Regions from separate parts of the Arthrobacter sp. BPSS-3 genome, predicted to be linked through region 2. Evidence: riboswitches for the same ligand, from Rfam matches in the RefSeq annotation. Region 2 holds a riboswitch; each other region holds the start of a gene.

Region 1 (7,334 bases), on a different contig from region 2:
CCGCCCCGGGCGGGCACCGGCCGCAGGACTCACCGGAAGGGGACCGGGCGATCCGCTCCTTTATCGCCGACGTCGTCCGCAGCCGGCACGCCCGCGCCTCCTAGCCCCGCGCCTCCTAACTCCGGTCCTCCTAGCCCCAGCCTGCTAGTCCCGGGCAGCCCCCACACCCGGATCCGGCACGTAGACCTTGCCGCCGGAGGCGAGGAACTCCTCGCTCTTCTCCCGCATGCCCGCGTCGGCCCGGGCCGCCTGCGCCTCGGCGGAACCAAACTCGTTCCGGATGTCCTGGCTGATCCGCATCGAGCAGAACTTCGGCCCGCACATGGAACAGAAGTGCGCCGTTTTGGCCGGCTCGGCGGGCAACGTCTCGTCGTGGAAGGCCTCGGCGGTGACCGGGTCCAGGGACAGGGCGAACTGGTCCCGCCAGCGGAACTCGAAGCGGGCCTTGGACAGGGCGTCGTCCCGCTCCTGCGCGCCGGGGTGGCCCTTCGCAAGGTCCGCGGCGTGGGCGGCGATCTTGTAAGTGATCACGCCGGTCTTCACGTCGTCCCGGTTCGGCAGGCCCAGGTGCTCCTTGGGGGTGACGTAGCAGAGCATGGCCGTCCCGTACCGGGCGATCTCGGTTGCGCCGATGGCGGAGGTGATGTGGTCGTAGCCGGGGGCGACGTCGGTCACGAGCGGACCCAGGGTGTAGAACGGCGCCCCCTTGCACAGCTCCTGCTGGCGTTCTACGTTTGCCCGGACCAGGTGGAACGGGACATGGCCCGGGCCCTCCACCATCACCTGCACGTCGAATTCCCAGGCCCGCTGCGTGAGCTCGGCGAGGGTGTCCAGTTCGGCGAACTGCGCGGCGTCGTTGGCATCCGCCGTCGACCCCGGCCGCAGCCCGTCGCCGAGGGAGAACGCTACGTCGTACTTCGCGAAGATTTCGCAGAGCTCGTCGAAGTGGGTGTACAGGAAGTTCTCCCGGTGGTGCGCCAGGCACCAGCCGGCCATGATGGAGCCGCCGCGGGACACGATCCCGGTGACCCGGTCGGCGGTCAGCGGCACGTACCGGAGCAGCACCCCCGCGTGGATGGTCATGTAGTCCACGCCCTGCTCGCACTGCTCGATCACGGTGTCCCGGAAGATTTCCCAGGTCAGCGCATTCGCCTCGCCGTTGACCTTTTCCAGGGCCTGATAGATCGGGACGGTGCCGATGGGCACGGGGGAGTTGCGGATGATCCACTCGCGGGTGGTGTGGATGTCATCGCCGGTGGAGAGATCCATGACGGTGTCGGCGCCCCACTGGGTGGCCCACTGGAGCTTGTCCACCTCCTCGGCGATGGAGCTGGTGACGGCCGAGTTGCCGATGTTGGCGTTGATCTTCACCAGGAAGGCCTTTCCGATGATCATCGGTTCGGACTCGGGGTGGTTGATATTCGCCGGGATGATGGCCCGGCCGGCGGCGAGTTCGCCGCGGACAAGTTCGACGTCGCAGTTCTCGCGCAGCGCCACGAACCGCATTTCGGGGGTCACCACGCCCTGCCGCGCGTAATGCATCTGGGTGACGGTCCGGCCGGGGAGGGCCCGGCGCGGTGCCGGGGGAGCGCCGCGCCACTCCGCCGAGGCGGCCCCGCGGCGGACCGCGGACTTGCCGTCGTCGAGAAGGCTGCGCTCCCGGCCGGAGTAGGGCTCGGTGTCCCCGCGGCCGGTAATCCAGTCGGCCCGGAGCGGCGGCAGGCCCGCCACCGGGTCGCTGCCCGGCCCCGCCGTGCGGTAGGCCCGGAACGGAGGATTCGGGGTGCCGCCGGGGGACGGTTCCAGGGCGATGTCGGTCACCGGGACCCGCAGGCCGTCGCCTTCGATGTAGGCCAGCATGTGCGACGCGAGGGCAGGGCTGTGCTGGGAATTTGTGGTGCTCAAGGGTTACTCACTTCCTTCGCCGGCATTACCCGGACAGGTTCAACGGTCGCAGGCTGCCTCAGCCCGATCTCAGCCCCTGCAAGGGCTCCCGTGTGGTCGTAGACGAAGCTACCACAGGGCCCCGGACACGGCTCCAAGGTTTCCGCCGGCCGCGGTTAGGCTGGGACCCATGAGCGGCATCATCGAATTCACCGGGCCCGTCCTCACCGCCGTGAACCGGGAGCGGCGCGGCCTGTGGTCCGTGGACGGGGTGCTGACCTTCGACCGTCCGGAGGCGGCGCCGGACCGTGTGATCGACGGGTGGGTGATCCCGGGACTGGTGGACGCCCACTGCCACATCGGGCTCGGGCCCGGCGGTGACGTCGACGCCGGCGTCGCCGAAGCGCAGGCGCGCACGGACCGTGACGCCGGGACCCTGCTGGTCCGCGACGCCGGAGCGGTGCACGACACCCGCTGGATCCAGCAGCGGCGGGACCTGCCCCGGATCATCCGTGCGGGCCGCCACATCGCCCGAAGCCGCCGCTACCTGCGCGGCCTCGCCGTTGAGGTGGACCCCGGTGACCTGGTCGAGGAGGTCCGGAAGCAGGCGCGGGCGGGGGACGGCTGGGTCAAGCTCGTGGGGGACTGGATCGACCGCGACGCCGGGGACCTTGCCGCAAGCTTCCCCGCCCGCACCGTCAGGGACGCCGTCAGCGCCGCCCACGACGAGGGCGCCCGGGTCACCGCGCACTGCTTCGCCGAGGACACCCTCGATGACATGCTCGACGCGGGCATCGACTGCATCGAGCACGCGACCGGGCTGCTGCCCCGCCATCTTCCGCGTTTCGTCGACCAAGGCGTGCCGATCGTCCCCACCCTGGTCAACATCGCCACCTTCCCGGACATCGCCGCGCAGGCCGAACCCAAGTTCCCGCGCTACGCCGCCCACATGCGCACGCTCTGGGAACGCCGGGCCGAGCGGGTCCTCGAGGCCCACGAGGCCGGGGTGGCCATCTACGCGGGAACCGACGCCGGGAGCGTGATTGCCCACGGGCGGATCGTCGACGAGTTGGAGGCACTGCATGCCGCCGGACTGGGCGCGGCCACCGCCCTCGAGGCCGGCGCCTGGTCCTCCCGGGCCTGGCTGTGCGCCGCCGGAATCGCCGAGGGTGCGCCCGCCGACGTCCTGGTCTGCGCCGCTGACCCGCGGCGGGATCTCTCCACGTTGCGGAATCTGCGCGCCGTCGTCCTCCGCGGGGACGTCATCGGCGCGGCATCCGCGGAATAAATTGAAGCTTCAAGTAATTTTATCTGGTGAGAGCCGCCGAATGACGGCTGAACCCCACAGCACCGGAGTGATGCAATGACCACCAACGCCGCCACCCAGGACCTCTTGCCGGCCGACCTCTCGATGGGCACCGTGATGCTCAAGGTCGGCGACCTGGCGATGATGACCGACTATTACCAGCGCGCCCTCGGCCTGGAGGTGGTGGCCGAGCAGGGCGGCGGCCTCTACCTCGGACGCGGCCAGACGCCGCTGGTGCACCTCGCGCCGGCCCCGGGACTGAACCTCCCCTCCCGGGGCGAGGCCGGGCTCTTCCACACCGCCCTCCTGTTCGAGGACCAGGCGGCGCTGGCCGCCACCGTCGCCACCGCAGCCCAGTACGATCCCCGGTTCTTCACCGGCAGCGCGGACCACCTGGTCAGCGAGGCCTTCTACTTCAACGACCCCGAGGGCAACGGCATCGAGCTGTACTGGGACCGTCCGCGCGAGGAATGGTCCTGGGATGGCGCGAATGTTGTCATGGACAGCTTGGCGCTGCCGCCGCAGCGTTACCTGGAGCAGCACCTCACCGAGGCGTCGCTCGCCGGCCAGCACGAAACCGGCGCCGGCGTCGGGCACGTCCACCTCCAGGTCGGCGACGTGCAGTCCGCCCACGACTTCTACGTCGGGACCCTGGGCTTCGAAAAGACCGCAGGCTGGCACGGCCAGGCGCTTTTCGTCTCGGCCGGCGGCTACCACCACCACATGGCCATGAACGTCTGGAACAGCCGCGGCGCCGGCCCCCGGCGCGACACGCTGGGCCTGGGCGAGGTGCTGATCGAGGTGCCCTCCGGGGACGACATCGGCGCCCTCGCGGACAGGCTCAAGGTCGCCGGCGTCGCGTCCCACCACACGGGTGCGGAGCTCCGGTTTGACGACCCCTGGCGCAACCGGATCCGGGTCGCCGTCCGCTGACCGGCCATCGGGCCGTCAGCCGATAGGCTGGGACGACGCCACACGCCGCGGCCCCCGGGCCGCCCGAAATCCAAGGATGAGCCCCGTGGGATTTACCGAAGTCTTCGTCGCCACCCATGACGCCGCGCTCAAGCGGGCCGCCGCACTCGCCGGGGGCGCCCCCGCCGGCCCGGACGCCGTTCGGATCGAGGACATCAGCGACTACGAGATCGAACGGCTGGGGGACCTCGCCGGCACCGCCGTCCACGCCGCCGGTGCCGACTACGAACTCGCGATGGTCGACGTCTCCAGCGACGCACTGCTCGGCGTGCCCGCCGCCATGGTCCGGACCCTCGCCGAGCTGCTTAGCTACGAGACCGACGAGGGCGAACGCGTCCTGGCCGACGTCGCCGGGCAGTGGGCGGCCGAGGAGGACATGCCCTTCGGTGCCGCCGAGGCCCTCGGCCACACCCGGCGGATCGCGGAGCTCGCCTCCGCCGTCGACCCCGCTGCCCGCACCGAACTGTACGTCTGGACTGCCTGAGCCGGACTGCGGCGCCACCCGCGGCGACCCGCCGCGGGTGTTAAGTCGAAATCGGCGCGGTGATCTGGCACAATGATCAGGTACTTGATCTGCGTGGCCCCTCTCTCCGCGTCTGGATCTTGTCCTTTTAGAACCCCCTAGTATGGCCCGCCCCACGGGTGCAGAACGCCGGGTTCGACCCCGTTTCAGAAACAGGAGTGACCACAAAAGTGGCCGTTAAGATTCGCCTTAAGCGCTTCGGCAAGATGCGCGCCCCGTACTACCGCATCGTCGTCATGGACTCACGCTCCAAGCGTGACGGCCGTGCCATCGAGGAGATCGGCAAGTACCACCCGACCGAAGAGCCCTCGTACATCGAGGTCGACTCGGACCGCGCCCAGTACTGGCTCGGCGTCGGCGCTCAGCCGTCCGAGCAGGTTGCCGCGATCCTGAAGATCACCGGTGACTGGCAGAAGTTCAAGGGTCTGCCCGGCCAGGAAGGCACCTTGAAGACCAAGGCTGCCAAGGAAGGCTTCGTAGCCCCGGAGAAGGGCTCCGTCATCATTCCGGAAGCCATCACCAAGAAGGCCAAGAAGGACGACGCAGCCGAGGCCCCGGCCGACGCCGAAGCAGAGACCACCGAGGCTGAGTAACTTGCTGGCAGACGCGCTCGAACACCTGGTCCGCGGGATTGTAGACAGCCCCGAGGACGTCAAGGTCAGTGCCAAGAACAACCGCCGGGGGGACACCCTTGAGGTGCGCGTTCACCAGGACGACCTTGGCCGGGTGATTGGCCGCCAGGGCCGGACCGCACGCGCACTGCGCACCGTGGTTGCGGCACTGGCAGACGGTGAGCCGGTGCGGGTCGACGTCGTCGACACCGACCGCCGCCGGTAGCGCAGCCAGCACACGCTTGATCTCTGTCCGGCCCCTCCACCAGCATTGGTGGAGGGGCCGGACTGTTTTGCGCACACTGCGCCCCCACAACGACCCATCCTTCCCATCCCCGAACAAGAGGACAGCATGCAGCTTCAGGTGGCACGAATCGGCAAACCCCACGGCATCCGCGGCGAGGTCACCGTCCAGGTGCTGACCGACGCCCCCGGTGACCGGTTCGTCCCGGGCACCCAGTTCGTCGTGGAGCCCGCGTCCGCCGGGCCGCTCACGGTCGAGAGCGCGCGCTGGAACAAGGACATCCTGCTGCTGGCATTCGAGGAGGTGGAGACCCGCAACGATGCGGAGGCCCTGCGCGGCGCCAAGCTCTTCATCGAAACCGAAGAACTCGACGAGGACGACGACGAGGGCTGGTACGAGCACGAACTCGTCGGCCTGGACGTCCGGGTGGGCAACGAGGTGGTGGGCACGGTCTCCGCGCTGCACACCATGCCCGTCCAGGACCTGCTGGTGGTCAAGGACCGCGCCGGCAAGGAAATCCTGATCCCGTTCGTGGAGCAGATCGTCCCCGAGGTCAACGTCGCCGAAAAGTACGTCCTCGTCACCCCGCCGGCGGGCCTGTTCGAGGTCAACACGGACACCGCCGCGACCCCCGACGACGGCGACTCCGCCGACAGTGCCGCCGAGGACGCAGACGGGGACCGCGCCTAAGATGCGGATCGACGTCGTCAGTATCTTCCCCGAGTACCTCGCCCCGCTGGAGCTGTCCCTGATCGGGAAGGCCCGGCAGGACGGACTGCTGAAGCTCACCGTCCACGACCTTCGGGACTTCACCACCGACCGGCACCGCACCGTCGATGACACCCCGTACGGCGGCGGCGCCGGCATGGTCATGAAGCCGGAACCGTGGGCCCAGGCGCTCGGTGCCGTCGCGGGCACTGCGGCGGCAGGGGAGGGTGAGCTCCGGAAACCTGTGCTGATTGTCCCCTCGCCCGCGGGGGAGCGCTTCACCCAGGCCATCGCGCACGAGCTCGCCGAGGAGGAGCAGCTGGTCTTCGCCTGCGGCCGGTACGAGGGCATCGACGAACGCGTCCTCGAATGGGCGGCGGACCACTTCACCGTCCGCCCCATGAGCCTGGGCGACTACGTGCTCAACGGCGGCGAGGTGGCGGTCCTGGCGATGGTCGAGGCAATCGGGCGGCTGCTGCCCGGCGTCGTTGGCAACCCCGAATCCCTCGTGGAGGAATCGCACTCCGACGGGCTGCTGGAGTACCCGGTCTACACCAAGCCATCCAGCTGGCGCGGCCGGGACGTCCCCGCCGTGCTGCTCAGCGGCAACCACGGCAAGATCGCCCAGTGGCGCCGGCACGAACAGTACCGACGTACCGCGGAGCGCCGCCCCGACCTGCTCGAGGCGTTCGACGCCGGGACGTTGCCCCGCGCGGACCGCACCGCGTTCGCGGACCTCGGGTACGACATCGAAGACGGCCGGCTCCGCCGTCGCGCCGACGCCTGAGCACGGCCTGACACGGGACTTTCCCGCCGCCGTCGTGCGTCCGGGGGAGTCCGCGGATTCAGCAAAAGCCGCCATTCTGTGGCAAAATAAGTCCTTGTGCCTGCTGGGTGCGAACCTGCCACAGGGGGAGCGTCACCAACAGCGCGGCACCCCGGCCCGGTCAATTCCTGACTGGACCGGAACGACACATTTTCGGCGGTGATTTCCGGGCGCGACTGCGGCCGGGCTTGGCCGCCGTGACCCAACGTGAATGACCTGTGGCGTTCACCAGGAGTGGATCAATGCATATCCTCGATTCC
Region 2 (7,334 bases):
CGCTGCTTCTGTCCGCCGGAGAGGGCCGAGGTCGGGTGCCCCAGGGGCAGGGAACCGAGGCCGACGTCGTCGAGCGCCTCCCCTACCCGGGCCCAGATCTCCGCGGGCGGGACGGCGAGGTTCTCCGCCCCGAACGCGACGTCGTCACCCACCCGGGAAAGCACCACCTGGGTCTCCGGGTCCTGCTGCACCAGCCCGGCGCGTCCGCGGCGGTCCCGGGGTGGGGCCCCGTCGATGAGCAGGCTGCCGGTCTCGTCGGCGTCGTCGGCGTCCGCGTCCGCGCCGCCGCCCTCGCCGAGCACCCCGGCCAGGGCGTGCAGCAGGGTCGACTTACCGGCGCCGGAAGGTCCCAGCAGCAGGACGCGTTCGCCCGGGCTGATGTCCAGGTCCAGTCCGCTGATGGCGGGCCGGGACCGTCCGGCGTGCCGCCAGCCCCAACCGCGGGCGGTGACCGCGGCGGGGCGGACGTCGTCGGCGTTCATGCGCGCGGGTGTCAGGAGAAGACGGGTTCGGTGGCCGCCTTGCGGGAGGCGAAGGAGGCCAGCACCCCGGTCCGGGCCAGGCCGCGGGTGGCGATCCAAGCCAGGCCGCCGGCGATCACGGCACCGGAGATGGCGCAGAAGACGATGTAGGCGGCCTTGTCCCCGGCCTCGAAGGCGATGTTCCAGCCCCAGGGCAGGAAGCAGTCGTTCAGGCCGCAGAAGAGGCCCGCGCCGGCGCCGGCGAGCAGGGAGACCGGGAGGTTGAACTTGCTGTAGCGGAAGGCGGCGAAGACCAGCTCCGCGCCGAGGCCCTGCAGGATGCCCGAGATCAGCACGGTGGTGCCGTACTGGGAGCCCATGATCAGCTCGCCGGTGGCGGCGACGGCCTCGCAGAACAGCGCGGCGCCGGGCTTGCGGACCACCAGCATGCCGAGGACCGCGGGGATCATCCAGCCGCCGGCGTAGAGGCCGGTCAGGGGCGGGTAGACGGCGGTGAGCGGGACGGACACCACGTTGGAGCCCTGGTCCCAGGCCCAGAAGATGACGCCGCCGGCAATCGCGATCAGCGCCGCCAGGACAATGTCGACCACGCGCCAGCTCTTTTTGCCGGCCGCTGTGGTGCGGGGGGTGGAAATATCGGTCATGTCGTCCTCCTGAGGTACAGGAGGGGAGGGTATTCCGGCCACGGCGGCCGCTGCCGCGTGTTCCGGACACCCTGAGAACTCGACTCCCTTGCGCCGGTACTAACCGGATCAGGTTCGAGGGTCTGCGGCTGTCCGCACTCTCAGCGCCCACCTACGGTTCCCGGATTCCTCCGGAAGGGTCCGACGGCGGCGCTCCCCTGTCGTTATGAATGTCGCCCGTGTGGGCTGGCCCAGTTTACACCCGCGCCGCCGGGGCCCGCCTCCCCTCCCTGCCGAGCCGGATCAGCACGATCCCGGCCGCCACGAACCACGCCCACATCAGGAGGCCGTAGCCGCCGTAGAGCGCCGGGACGAGGTACCGCAGCGCCTCCGCGAGCAGCCCCAGGGCACCGGCGCCGATGCCCAGCCAGCCCACCGCCCGGGAGAGCCCTGCCCGCACCATGGCCACGGACATGAGGAGGATGCCCGCCGCGGAAAGCACCCCGGCGACGGCGGGTGTGTTGTTCTCGGCGATCACCGCCTCGGCGGCGGCGCTGATCCGCTGCCGCGCGGCGTCGTCGGCCGCCCCGGCGTACCGGTCGCTGAGGTAGACCAGCACCAGAGAGCCGCGGCTGGTAACCGGGATGGCGAGGATCAGCGCCCAGGACAGCCCGCCCACCAGGGCGCCGCCCAGCGCCAGGCCCCGTGCCAGTCCCTCTGCCGCCGGAGCGCACGCCAGGAACAGCGCAGCGAAGACGGGCACCGCCAGGATGTTCGGGACCGTCCAAAGCAGCTGCTCGGCGACGTAGACGGGCTTGTTGCGGGCGATGAACTCAAGCGTCGGCACGGCCCCGTCGACCGGCGGCGGCGCGATGAAGTCCAGCACAAGGGCCAGCACCAGCAGCACCACGAACGCGATCGAGCAGCAGCCGGCCGCCAGCTGGAACGGCGCCCAGGGTGCGCCCCGGTCTCTGTCCATGCCCGACGGTAGGCCGGGCGGCGCGCGGCGGACAGGGGCGTCCGCCCCGGACCGGTGTGCCAGTAGGCTAGGGGCAGTCCTGTTTCCACCCGCAAGGAGCACGAAATGAACATTGTCATCAAACTGCTCGGCACCGGCATCAGCCTGGTCGCCGGTCTCGTCGGCACCAAGCTCGTGGACACCGTCTGGGAGAAGACCACCGGCAACAAGCCGCCGAAGGGCCACGACGACGACGTCCCCACCACGCTGCGCCAGGCCCTGACCTTCGCGCTGATCTCGGCCTCGGTGAGCGCCGTCATCCAGGTCCTCGCCAACCGCGGCACGCAGCGGGCCATCACTCGCTTCGCCAAGACCCAGGACATCGTCTAGGCGCACCGCACCACCGGACTCCGACGGGGAGTCCCCCGGGCATCAGTCCCGGCGGGGCTCCCCGTCCTCGTTGAAGCCGCGTTCCCCGGCGGCCTGCTGCACCACCGCTTCGAGCTCATCCGCGCTCAGCAACTCCGGGTGGAGGTGCTTGGTGCGGTAGCCGGCGCGGCCCACCATGTGCGCGGAGACCGGGACGGTCAGCAGCTGGAAGATCCACGCGACCACCAGCACCGGCCACACCCACCAGGTGCGCATCTGCAGGCCCACGGCGCACAGCAGCAGGAACAGGCCCAGGACCTGCGGCTTGGTGGCGGCGTGCATCCGGCTCATCAGGTCCGGGAAGCGGAGCAGGCCGATCGCGGCGCCGAGGGACATCAGTGCACCCACCACCATGAACACGGCGGACACGGCGTCGATCACCGTATCCCCGGAGAAGGTCTCAGGATTCATGGGGGTGCCTCCTGCGGTCGGCTACGAAGCGGGCCACGGTCACGGACCCGACGAAGCCGATGATCGAGATCGCCACCAGCAGCATCAGGTTGTTCAGGTGCCGGTTGACGGCCATGTCGATGCACAGCGCGGCGCCCAGGATGGCCAGCAGCACGTCGGTGGCGAGCACGCGGTCCAGCAGCGAAGGCCCTCGGGCGATCCGGATGATGGCGCCGCCCGCCGCGAGGGACAGAATCACGGCGGTCACGGCCAGGACGATCGGCATCATGCGGCTGCCTCCTGTTTGAGGGCGGAAACTTCCTCCGGGGAGCCCATGATCCGGATCAGGCCGGCCTCAGTGTCTCGGACGTCCTTGCGGAGCCTGGCGGCGTCCTCGGCGTCGCGGACGTTGATGCCGTGGATATAGAGCGTGGACGTACCCCTGTCCACCTCCACGACCAGGGAGCCCGGAATCAGCGAGATGACGTGGCCGGTGGCGGTGACCAGGAGATCCGAGTGGCTGCGGAGCGGGACCGCGACGATGGCGCTGACCACCCGGGGCCCGCGCACCACGGCGAGGTAGAGCAGCTGGAAGCTCGCCGCGACCACCTTGCCGAGGAACACCAGGCCAAAGGGGACGGCGCGCAGCACGTTGAACCGTCCGCCCAATTCCACCGGCGGCAGGTAGAACAACCGGGCCACGAACACAGCGATCAGCGCCCCGAAGAGCAGGTTGCCGGCGCTGAAGTCCTGCCAGAGGGCGCCCCAGACAATCACCAGCCAGACCAGCAGCGGCAGTTCCTGGCGCAGCGAGATGCGTTTGCGGGTCATTTGCCGCCTCCCTGGGCCACGGGCTGCGGCGGGGCCGGGACCGTGACCTCGTCGCCGAGGACCGCGTGGATGTAGGAGGACCGGTCCAGCATCTCGGCCGCGGACTGGCCGGAGAGGCGGAACAGCGGCCCGGCGAACACGGTCAGGGCCACGCCGAGGATGACCAGCGCCAGAGTGGAACCGACCATGGTGCGCGGCAGCAGGCTCACCGTGTGGCGTGCGGAGGATGTCCCGGCGCCGCCGGTTCCCTGGGACTCACCGCCCGGGGCGGCGAGCAGCACCGGGTCCGGGTGCTCGGCGTCCTCGGGCTTGCGCCAGAATGCACGGTTCCAGACGCGGGCGATGGCCAGCAGGGTCAGCAGGCTGGTCAGGACGCCGCCGGCCACCAGCGCGTACGCCAGCGGGGTGCCGAGCAGCACGCCGGCCTGCAGCAGGCCGAGTTTGCCCAGGAAGCCGGAGAGCGGCGGGATCCCGGCGAGGTTCATGGCCGGGATGAAGAACAGCACGGCCAGCAGCGGGGAGAGCTTGGCCAGGCCGGCCACCCGGTCCACGGAGGAGCTGCCGGCGCGGCGTTCAATCAGCCCGGTGACCAGGAAGAGGCTGGTCTGGATGGTGATGTGGTGCGCCACGTAGAACACCGCGGCGCCCAGGCCGGCCACCGAGGACATCGCCAGCCCGAACACCATATAGCCGATGTGGCTGACCAGGGTGAAGGAGAGCAAACGTTTGATGTCGCTTTGCGCGAGCGCGCCCAGGATCCCCACCACCATGGTCAGCAGCGCCACCACCATCAGCGGCTGGTTGAAGGTGTCGCCGGGGAAGAGCAGCGTCTCGGTGCGGACGATCGCGTAGACGCCCACCTTGGTGAGCAGGCCGGCGAACACCGCCGTGACCGGGGCGGGGGCGGTCGGGTAGGAGTCCGGCAGCCAGAAGGAGAGCGGGAAGACGGCGGCCTTGATCCCGAACGCCACGAGCAGCAGCACGTGCAGCAGGTTCCGGGTGCCCTGGTCCAGGTCCCCCAGCTTCATGGCCAGGTCCGCCATGTTGATGGTGCCGGTGGCGCCGTAGATCATCGCGATGGCGATCAGGAACAGCACCGAGGAGACCACGGAGACCACCACATAGGTCACGCCGGCGCGGATCCGGGGGCCGGTGCCGCCGAGGGTCATCAGCACGTAGCTGGCCGTCAGCAGGATCTCGAAGCCCACGTAGAGGTTGAACAAGTCTCCGGAGAGGAAGGCGTTGGACACCCCGGCCACCAGGATCAGGTAGGTGGGGTGGAAGATCGAGACCGGGGCATCGCTGTCGCCGTCGGCCATACCCTGCCCGGTCGCATAGACCAGCACGGCCAGGCTCACGGCGGAGGAGACCACCAGCATCAGCGAGGAGAACTGGTCCACCACCAGCACGATCCCCCACGGCGGCAGCCAGCCGCCGATGCTCACCGCCGCCGTGCCGCCCTCCCAGACGGAGGCCAGCAGCCAGCACTCAAGCAGCAGGGTCAAGGAGAGCAGCGCGATGCTGACCGTCCGCTGCGCCCGGGAGTGCCGGATCAGCAGGAAGGTCAGGGCGGCGCCCAGGATGGGGAGGACGACGGCGAGCGGGGCAAAGCTGGCGATGTTCACTCGGACCCTCCTTCCTGGTTCGGGGCGGTGGTGCGGGAGCCGGGCCGTTCCTCGGCCGCGGCTTCGCTGGCCGGCATCTGCCGGGCGCCCGCCAGGATGGTCCCGCCGGCGTCGGGCTCGACGGCGGGCAAGGGGAATTCGGAGGTTTCCTCGGGGATGACGGCGTCGTCCTCGGCGTCGAAGCTGGGCGTCTCGGCGACGCGGAGGTCCTCGGCGTCGTCCTGGATCTCATCCTGCCGGGCCAGCACCCAGGTGCGGTAGATGATGCCGAGCATGAACGCGGTCACGGCGAAGGAAATCACGATCGAGGTGAGGATCAACGCCTGCGGCAGCGGGTCGCTGTAGGCGCCGGGATCGGTGTCCTTGGCGAACAGCGGGGCCAGGCCGGCGTAGCCGCCGGTGGTGAGGATGAGCAGGTTGGTGGCGTTCGCCAGCAGCATCAGGCCCAGCAGCACCCGGGTGAGGCTGCGCTCCAGGAGCAGGTAGATGCCGCAGGCGTACAGCACCCCCATCACGGTCAGCAGGGTCAGGTTGACGCTCATGCATTCCCCCCGGGGGTGGTTCCGGCGGCCGCGTCCGACTGCTCTTCGAAGTGTTCGTCGATTTCGGCGCCGAGGCTGCGGAGCACGTCCAGGGCCAGGCCGACGACGACGATGTAGACGCCGATGTCGAAGATGGTGGAGGTGACGAACTTGATGTCACCGAAGACCGGGAGCCAGAGCTGGACGATGGCGCTTTGGAAGACCTCGCCGCCCAGGAGCAGCGGCGCCACCCCGGACACGGCCGCCGTCGCCAGGCCGATACCCAGCAGCGCGCCGGCGCTCAGCGGCGCGGCCTCGCGCAGCTCGAACCGGCCGCCGGCCAGGTAGCGGATGGTCAGCGCCAGCCCGGCCATCAGGCCGCCGGCGAAGCCGCCGCCGGGCAGGTTGTGCCCGGCCAGCAGCAGGTAGATGGAGAAGACGATCATCGAGTGGAACACCAGGCGTGTCACCACCTCGAAGATGATGGAACGCCGCTCGGGGGCGAGGGTCCGGCCGGCCACCAGCCAGGCGTCCTTGGTGGACGCCGCGAACCGGCGGCTCAGGGCCAGCGCGGCGCCGTCGCGGCTGTGCGCGGGGGCGGCCAGGCGGCCCACCGTGCCCTCGTCGACCGACCCGGAGGACCGGATCCGGTCGCCACGGCCGCGGACGAAGATGAGGCTGGCGACGCCGGTGGCGGCAAGGGCCAGCACGGAGATCTCGCCGAAGGTGTCCCAGGCCCGGATGTCCACCAGGGTGACGTTGACGACGTTGAGCCCGCCGCCGCCGTCGTAGGCCAGCCGCGGGAAGTCGAGCGAGACCGGCGTCGCGACCCGGGCGCCGAGGGCGTAGATCGCCACGAAGATCATGGTCAGGCCGAAGCCGGCGCCGATGATGATCCTGACCACGCGGTACCGGCCGCCGGTGCGGTCCCGGAGTTCGGCCGGGAGGCTGCGCATGGCCAGCACGAACGCCACCAGGATGATGGTTTCCACCAGCATCTGGGTCAGTGCGAGGTCCGGGGCGCCCTGCAGCGCGAACATCAGGGCGATGCCGTAGCCGGTGACGGAGACCATCAGGACGGCCAGGAACCGCTTGTTGGCGCGGACCGCGGCGAGGGCGCCGACCACGATGCCGGCTCCGGCCACCAGTTGCAGCGGGGACCCCGGGTCGATGACGTAGAGGTCCGCCGGGAGCGGCTTGCCCGCGAGCAGGATGGCGGTCAGCGGGAGCAGGAAGGCGACGCTGAGGATGACGGCCAGGTAGAAGTAGAGCGAACCGCGCTGGGTGCGGCCGGTGACCCACACGGCGGCGTCGTCGAGCGCGCCGATGGTCTGCTGGTAGGCGCGGTCGCCGTTGATCCAGCCGGGGACCAGCTCCTGGGCCCGGGCGACGGCGCCGCGGCCGTAGTACATCGCCAGTCCGAGGGCGAAGGTCACGGCGGTCAGGCCCAGCGCCGGGGTGATGCCGTGCCAGAG
Region 3 (7,334 bases), on a different contig from region 2:
CGAGCTTCACCCAGTCCGTCTCCAGCGCCTCGCGGGCCAGTTCGGCGGTGAGCACCGCGTCGCGGGCGGTGAAGCATCCTGCGGTGTTGGGCAGCACCCGGATGTTGCGGTCGGCCAGCAGTTGGAACAGCGATCCGCTCTCTGCCGGGGAGTAGCGGCGCATCGCCACGGTGGTCAGTTCCGTTCCGGACGCTTCCAGTGCGGCGCCGAGGCCGTCGAGGCTGGGTGCGCCGCCGGTGCCCATGATGAGCCGGGAGCCCAGCTCCACGCCGTCGAAGGTCACCGGGTCGCGGTGCGCCGTGGCCTTCACGGCGGGCTCCTGCGCGGTGTCTGCTTCGTTCATGCCGTTCATCCTCCCTGTACCGCGGTGACGAGTTCGACGTCGTCGCCCTCGATGAGTTCTGTTGCGTGCCACCGGCTGCGGGGCACGACCTCGGCGTTGCGCGCGACGGCGACGCCGAGTTTGCGTCCGTCCGTGGCCTGGCCGTTGTCCGCCAGGGGCCGGCCGGTGACGCCGCTGACGAGGGCGCCGACCGTGGCGTTGTCCGGGAGCGCGTGCGGCTTCCCGTTGAGGGTGATGTTCATGCGGTTGTCCTGTGGGTCGCGGGGTGGAGAGCGTTGGTTAAGCTGGTCGACTGGTTGTGCTCAGCGTCGGTGCGTGGGCGGTCGAAGCGGTCCGGGAGGAACCCGTCCCAGCGCGGGTCCGGGGTGCCGTCCAGCAGCTCCCGGCAGATGGCCGCGGCCGCCGGGGTCAGCAGCACACCGTGCCGGAAGAAGCCGGTGGCGATCACCAGGCCCGGAACGTGGCCGCCGCCGGCGGCACGGACCCGTCCCAGCAGCGGGGCGTTGTCCGGGGTGCCGGGGCGTGCCCTGGCCGTGGCCTCGACGAGTTCCAGCTCGGCGACGGCCGGGACCAGCTGCTGGGCATCGCGCAGCAGCTGGTAGACCCCTCCGGCGGAGACGCCCAGGTCCCCGGCCTGGTCCTCGCGCTGGGTGGCGCCAACCACCACGGTTCCGTCTCCGCGCGGAACGATGTAGACCGGGACACCCCGGACCAGCCCGCGCACGGTGGAACTCAGCAATGGACGCAGGCGTTCGGGCACCCGGAGCCGGAGGATGTCGCCGTGGACCGGCCGCAGCGGCAGGGTGAGCCCGGCCGGGAGGTCCTGCAGGGCGGCGGCGCCCAGGCCGTTGGCCACGATGGTCTCGGCCGACCGGATCTCCTCTCCCCCGCTGAGCCGCACGCCGGCGATCCGGCCGTCCGCCTCGATTAGGCCCGCGGCGCGGTGCGGGACGGCCCGGAATGCGGTGTCGGCTGCCAGCAGGGCTCTGATCCGGGTGATCAGGCGGCGCGGGTCCACCTGGTGGTCGGCGGGGATCTCGAAGGCGCAGGAGATCGCCGGGCTGAGCAACGGTTCGCGGCGGCGGGCCTCCCGCACGGTGAGGGGTTCGACGGACAGTCCGGAGGCCACCTGGAGGGCGCGCAGGTCCGCGAGCGCCTGCCGGTCCGCGGCGTCGGCGCCCACGGCGAGGGTCGGCGTCGTGAGGTAGCCGGTGCCGGCTCCCCCGTCGCCGCCGTCGGCGAGGCTGCCGGCGAAGGCGGGCCAGAGCCTGGAGGACTCCAGCATCAGGGGCAGCAGTCCCTCCTCCTGGTAGTGGAGTTCGCTGACGGGTGCCAGCATCCCGGCGGCGGCCCAGCTGGCGCCGTCCCCGGGGGCGTCGTCGATCAGCGCCACGGTGCGTCCGGAGCGCCGGAGTTCCCAGGCGATGCCGTGGCCGATCACGCCCCCGCCAATCACGACGGCGTCGAGGGGGCCGTCAGGCCGGGCACCGGGGCCGTGCGGCCGGGCCTTAGGGCTGGGGGTGGTGTTCATGGGTTCCTTCCCTACGCCGGTACTAGCCGGATCAGGTCAAGTGGTCGGCTCTGACGCCCTCTCAGCCCTGCGCCGTCGACGGCGTGCGGGGCTCCCGCGGTATGCGCCCAGTTTAGAGGAACTACGCTTGGGGCATGAGCCAGGATGTCCACAGCACCGCCCGTTTGTACCTCTGCACCGATGCCCGCAAGGACCGCGGAGACTTTGAAGCCTTTGTCGATGCCGCGTTTACCGGGGGCGTGGACATCATCCAGCTCCGCGACAAGACCATCGAAGCCGCGGAGGAACTGGAGCTGCTGGAGGTCCTGCACACGGTCGCGGCGCGCCACGGCCGGCTCTGGGCCGTCAACGACCGCGCCGACCTGGCCTCGCTGGCCGGTGCCCCGGTGTTCCACATCGGGCAGAAGGACATTCCGTTCGGAGCGGCCCGGGACTTCCTCGGCAAGGACACCGTGATCGGCCTGTCCACCCACACCCCGGAGCAGGTCGACGCCGCCATCGCCGCCGCGCCGGGCCGGAGCGGGCTGGACTACTTCTGCGTGGGCCCGGTCTGGGCGACACCCACCAAGCCCGGCCGGGCCGCCGTCGGCCTGGACCTGGTCCGCTACGCCGCCGACGCGATCGAGCGCGCCGAGGCCGCTGGCGACGGCGGCAAGGTGGCCGGCGTCGTGCCGTGGTTCGCGATCGGCGGCATCGACCTGACAAATGTGGAGCAGGTCCTCGACGCCGGGGCCCGGCGGATCGTGGTGGTCCGGGCGATCACCAAGGCGGACGACCCCGCCGCTGCGGCGCAGGCCCTGCTCGCCGCCCTCGACGCCCGGGCTTAGTCGCGGCCGTGCGTAAGCGCGGCCGGTCGCCTCGGCCTCACCGGCCGCAGGCCCTCTACCCGGCCAGGCCCAGCAGGGTCATCCGGCGGGAGTGCGCCGTGGCCAGCGAAGTCAGCAGCGCCCGGACCGGATCCGTGCCCGCAGGGACGCCGTTGCCCGTTGCCCCGTTGCCCGCTGCTTCCGAACCCTGGACGGCCAGGAAAGCGTGGTCGGCCGCGACCCGCTGCGCCTGGGTCAGCGCCTCGCCGAGAAGCCGCCGTGCCCACAGCGCCAGCCGGGAGGCCAGCCGGGGATCGTCGGCCAGGGCCTGCTTGAGCCGTTCACGCAGCACCCCGGTGGCCTCTTCGGAGGCCTGGACCTGCTCCACGAGGGCCGCGGTGGCGGGATCCAGCCGCGGAATCAGGGAACGGTAGAAGTCGGCGGAGACGGTGTCGATGACATACGCCTTCATCAGCGACTCGAACCAGTCGGCCGGCCGCGTCCGCTCATGGAAGTGGTCAACCGAGCGCTGGAACGGCACCATGGCGCCCTCCACGTCCTCGCCCATGTCCCGCAGCCGGGCGCACACGAGTTCGTAGTGCTCGAACTCCCGCACCGCCAGCCGGCCCAGCACGGCCCTGTCCCGGAGGGCGGGCGCGTAGCGGGCGTCGGAGGAGAGCCGTTCAAAGGCGGAGAGTTCGCTGTAGGCCATCACGCCGAGCAGGTCCGTGAGAAAGCGGTGATCGCGGGCGGAATCCGGCGTCGGAGTGCTCATCGTTCAAGACTAGCGGCGGATTTCGGGCTACCCTGACTTTCGTGTCTCACCATCGCCTGACGCCGAGCGTCCGCCAGCAGCAAAACCAGCTCGCCGAGGCGCTGAAGGCCCTGCGCACCGTCCTGGAACTGCCCGGGCCGTTCCCCAAGGAGGCGCTGCGCGACGCCGAGGCGGCGGTGGCCGGGCACGAACTTCCCGGCCTGGACCTGACCCACGTGGAGTTCGTGACGATCGACCCGGCGTCGTCCACGGACCTGGACCAGGCCCTGTTCATTGACCGCTCCGGCGACGGATACAAGGTCTTCTACGCGATCGCCGATGTCCCGTCCTTCGTGGCCCCCGGCGGCCCGCTCGACGCCGAGACGCGCCGCCGCGGGCAGACCTTCTACACGCCCGAGGGCCGCATCCCGCTCCACCCCGAGGTCATCAGCGAGGCCGCCGGCAGCCTCCTGGCCGGCCAGCTCTGCGCGGCCTTCGTCTGGGAGTTCGAGCTCGACGCCGCCGCCGAGGTGTCCTCGGTCCTGGTGCGCCGCGCCCGGGTCATCAGCCGCGCCAAGCTCAGTTACGCCGGGGTGCAGGCGGACCTCGACGCCGGCACGGCCGCCCCCGTCCTGGAACTGCTGAAAGAGGTCGGCGGCAAGCGGGTGGAGCTCGAGCGGCAGCGCGGCGGAGCGAGCCTGAACATGCCGGACCAGGAAATCGAACAGCTCCCCGACGGCGGCTACCGGATCGTCGCGGCTCCCCCGCTGCCGGTGGAGGACTGGAACGCGCAGATCTCGCTGATGACCGGAATGGCCGCCGCGGGCCTGATGCTCAAGGGCAAGGTGGGCATCCTGCGGACCATGCCCGCGCCGGACGAACGCTCCCTGCGCCACTTCCGCCGGCAGACCGGAGCGCTCGGCAAGCCGTGGGACGGGGAGACCAGCTACGGGGAATACCTGCGCACCCTGGACCCCACAGACCCCAAGCAGCTGGCCATCCTGCACTCGGCCGGGATGCTGTTCCGCGGCGCCGGCTACACCCCGTTCGATGGCAGCGTCCCGGACGACGCCATCCAATCCGCCATCGGCGCGTCGTACGCGCACTCCACCGCCCCGCTGCGGCGGCTGATCGACCGGTTCGTCCTGGTCATCTGCGAGGCGCTCTCGAACGGCGCTGAAGTTCCCGCCTGGGCCCGGGAGGCGCTGCCGTCCCTGCCCGCGATCATGGCGGCCTCGGACCAGCTCGCCGGGAAGCTGGAGCGGATGTCCCTGGACACGGTCGAGGCGGCGCTGCTAGTCAACCACGTCGGCCAGGAGTTCGACGCCGTCGTCATTTCCGGGTCGAAGCCCGCCAACGGTAACGGCGCGGGGGCCGGCAACGGCAACGGGAACGGGACAAAACCCAACGGCAACGGTCCGTCCGGAATCGTGCAGATCGCAGAGCCGGCCGTGACCGCCCGATGCCCGGGTGAGATGGAGTCGGGCAGCCTGGTCCGGGTACGCGTCGTCTCGGCTGACATCGCCGCCCGCGAGGTGCGGCTGGAGCTCGCCGGCTGAGGCCGCACCGCGCCGCAACGGCCGCGCCGTCGGGGACGCAGGGGCCGAACGGCTAGACTGGAAGGGTAGTAATGGATGCCCGGTCGTTGATTTCCTCGTAATTTCGAATCAACAAGCCCGCCCCTACGCGATCTTGAGACACACCCGCTGGTCCCAGTGCCAGCATCTAGATAGCCCGCGATCGGCTCCACTGGACTTGCTTGCGCCTACCGAGCGTGCTCCGGAACGGCCCTCCGCCGCCCCGTCGAGCAGGCAGCGCAACCCAAATGAATAAGGAAACTCCCCGTGAGTGAATTGCACACGCATCAGCTTCTGACCGACGAATCCGGCACGGAATCGATCGAACCGGAAGAAACCATCAGCTCCGACGAGGCGCCCCACGCCCTTCCGGAAAAGACGTTCGCCGACTTCAACGTCCGCGCCGACATCGTCGAGTCCCTGGCCGACGCCGGGATCACACACCCGTTCCCCATCCAGGCCATGACCCTGCCGGTGGCCCTGGGCGGCCACGACATCATCGGCCAGGCCAAGACCGGTACCGGCAAGACCCTCGGCTTCGGCATCCCCGCGCTGCAGCGGGTCGTCGGCCGCGACGACGCCGGCTACGACGCCCTCCCGACACCGGGTGCCCCGCAGGCCCTCGTGATCGTCCCGACCCGCGAGCTCGCCGTCCAGGTCGCCAACGACCTGCAGAACGCGGCCCGCAAGCGCAACGCCCGGATCGCCACCATCTACGGCGGCCGCGCGTACGAGCCGCAGGTCGATGCGTTGCAGAAGGGCGTGGAGGTTGTCGTCGGCACCCCCGGCCGCCTGATCGACCTGTTCAAGCAGAAGCACCTGGTGCTCAAGAACGTGAAGATGGTCATCCTCGACGAGGCCGACGAGATGCTGGACCTGGGCTTCCTGCCCGACGTCGAGACGCTGATCGCCGCCACCCCGGCCGTGCGCCAGACCCTGCTGTTCTCCGCCACCATGCCCGGCCCGGTCATCGCCATGGCCCGCCGCTACATGAGCCAGCCCACCCACATCCGCGCCGCGGACCCCGAGGACGAGGGCCTGACAAAGCGGGACATCCGCCAGCTGATCTACCGCGCCCACAGCATGGACAAGGTCGAGGTGGTGGCCCGGATCCTGCAGGCCCGCGGCCGCGGCCGGACCATCATCTTCACCAAGACCAAGCGCACCGCCGCAAAGGTCGCCGAGGAACTCGTGGACCGCGGGTTCGCGGCCGCCGCCATCCACGGTGACCTCGGCCAGGGCGCCCGCGAACAGGCGCTGCGCGCCTTCCGCAACAACAAGGTGGATGTCCTTGTCGCCACCGACGTCGCCGCCCGCGGCATCGACGTCGACGACGTCACGCACGTGATCAACTACCAGTGCGTCGAGGACGAGAAGATTTACCTGCACCGCGTGGGCCGCACCGGCCGCGCCGGCAACAAGGGCACCGCCGTGACCTTCGTGGACTGGGACGACATGCCGCGCTGGGGCCTGATCAACAAGGCCCTCGGCCTGAGCGTTCCGGAACCCATCGAGACCTACTCCTCCTCCCCGCACCTGTTTGAGGACCTGGATATCCCCGAGGGAACCAAGGGCCGCCTGCCGCGCGACAAGCGCGTCCTGGCCGGCGTGGACGCCGAGGAACTCGAGGACCTAGGCGAGACCGGCAAGAAGAACCCGCGCAGCAGCGGACGTGACGGCGCCCGCACCGGCTCCCGCGACGGCGGCCGCTCGGGCTCCCGTGAGGGCGGACGCTCCGGCGGCCGCGAGGGTTCGCGGGCCGGTTCGTCCGAAGGCGGCCGCGAGGGCGGACGTTCCGGCTCCCGCTCCGGTTCGCGCGAAGGCTCCCGCGAAGGCACCCGCGAAGGTTCGCGCCGTCGTCGGACCGCCCCCGAGCAGGAGACGGCCGCAGCGCCCGCGGAGGCCACCGGCCGCGCCGCCGCCGCGACGTCCGCCACCGAGGTTGACCGGGCCACCCGTGCCCGCCGCCGCACCCGGACCCGCCGCCACAACGGCGAAGTGGTTTCCGGGGAGGCCCAGGGCGGTACCGCGACGCGCAGCGCCGAGGCCTAATCCCCACCATGCCTGACTCCGTCTGGGCGCCGGACGGCAGCAACCTGGTGGTACACGCGGACAACGCGGAGTACCTCCAGACGCTGCCGGACGGCGCCTTCACCCTCATCTACGTGGACCCGCCCTTCAACACCGGCCGGGTCCAGAAGCGCCAGGAAACGAAGATGGTGCTCAACGCCGACGGCGTGGGCGACCGGGTGGGTTTCAAGGGCCGCTCCTACGACACGATCAAGGGCGCCCTGCACAGCTACGACGACGCCTTCAGCGACTA

What was found. A riboswitch is a leader RNA that binds a small molecule or an ion and turns the genes downstream of it on or off. The one in region 2 is predicted to bind thiamine pyrophosphate.
Region 1: linked by a shared signal. The riboswitch ahead of thiC (phosphomethylpyrimidine synthase ThiC) and the one ahead of ACFVY3_RS14720 (ECF transporter S component) in region 2 are both predicted to bind thiamine pyrophosphate.
Region 3: linked by a shared signal. The riboswitch ahead of thiO (glycine oxidase ThiO) and the one ahead of ACFVY3_RS14720 (ECF transporter S component) in region 2 are both predicted to bind thiamine pyrophosphate.

The regions. Positions count from the first base shown of each region.
Region 1 is NZ_JBIMMV010000002.1:233,029-240,362, forward strand. It holds gene ACFVY3_RS04025 (alpha/beta fold hydrolase) at 1-104, shown strand, start outside; gene thiC (phosphomethylpyrimidine synthase ThiC) at 145-1,860, opposite strand; TPP riboswitch at 1,900-2,007, opposite strand; gene ACFVY3_RS04035 (amidohydrolase family protein) at 2,075-3,172, shown strand; gene ACFVY3_RS04040 (VOC family protein) at 3,248-4,123, shown strand; gene ACFVY3_RS04045 (hypothetical protein) at 4,209-4,646, shown strand; gene rpsP (30S ribosomal protein S16) at 4,856-5,278, shown strand; gene ACFVY3_RS04055 (RNA-binding protein) at 5,280-5,522, shown strand; gene rimM (ribosome maturation factor RimM) at 5,649-6,230, shown strand; gene trmD (tRNA (guanosine(37)-N1)-methyltransferase TrmD) at 6,232-7,035, shown strand; gene rplS (50S ribosomal protein L19) at 7,317-7,334, shown strand, end outside.
Region 2 is NZ_JBIMMV010000009.1:164,620-171,953, forward strand. It holds gene ACFVY3_RS14715 (ABC transporter ATP-binding protein) at 1-482, opposite strand, end outside; gene ACFVY3_RS14720 (ECF transporter S component) at 494-1,126, opposite strand; TPP riboswitch at 1,194-1,335, opposite strand; gene ACFVY3_RS14725 (hypothetical protein) at 1,362-2,084, opposite strand; gene ACFVY3_RS14730 (DUF4235 domain-containing protein) at 2,190-2,453, shown strand; gene mnhG (monovalent cation/H(+) antiporter subunit G) at 2,496-2,903, opposite strand; gene ACFVY3_RS14740 (monovalent cation/H+ antiporter complex subunit F) at 2,893-3,171, opposite strand; gene ACFVY3_RS14745 (Na+/H+ antiporter subunit E) at 3,168-3,713, opposite strand; gene ACFVY3_RS14750 (Na+/H+ antiporter subunit D) at 3,710-5,338, opposite strand; gene ACFVY3_RS14755 (Na(+)/H(+) antiporter subunit C) at 5,335-5,880, opposite strand; gene ACFVY3_RS14760 (Na+/H+ antiporter subunit A) at 5,877-7,334, opposite strand, start outside.
Region 3 is NZ_JBIMMV010000001.1:602,821-610,154, reverse strand. It holds gene ACFVY3_RS02945 (thiazole synthase) at 1-343, opposite strand, end outside; gene thiS (sulfur carrier protein ThiS) at 349-585, opposite strand; gene thiO (glycine oxidase ThiO) at 582-1,874, opposite strand; TPP riboswitch at 1,865-1,982, opposite strand; gene thiE (thiamine phosphate synthase) at 2,009-2,701, shown strand; gene ACFVY3_RS02925 (ferritin-like fold-containing protein) at 2,757-3,455, opposite strand; gene ACFVY3_RS02920 (RNB domain-containing ribonuclease) at 3,497-4,993, shown strand; gene ACFVY3_RS02915 (DEAD/DEAH box helicase) at 5,279-7,063, shown strand; gene ACFVY3_RS02910 (DNA-methyltransferase) at 7,072-7,334, shown strand, end outside.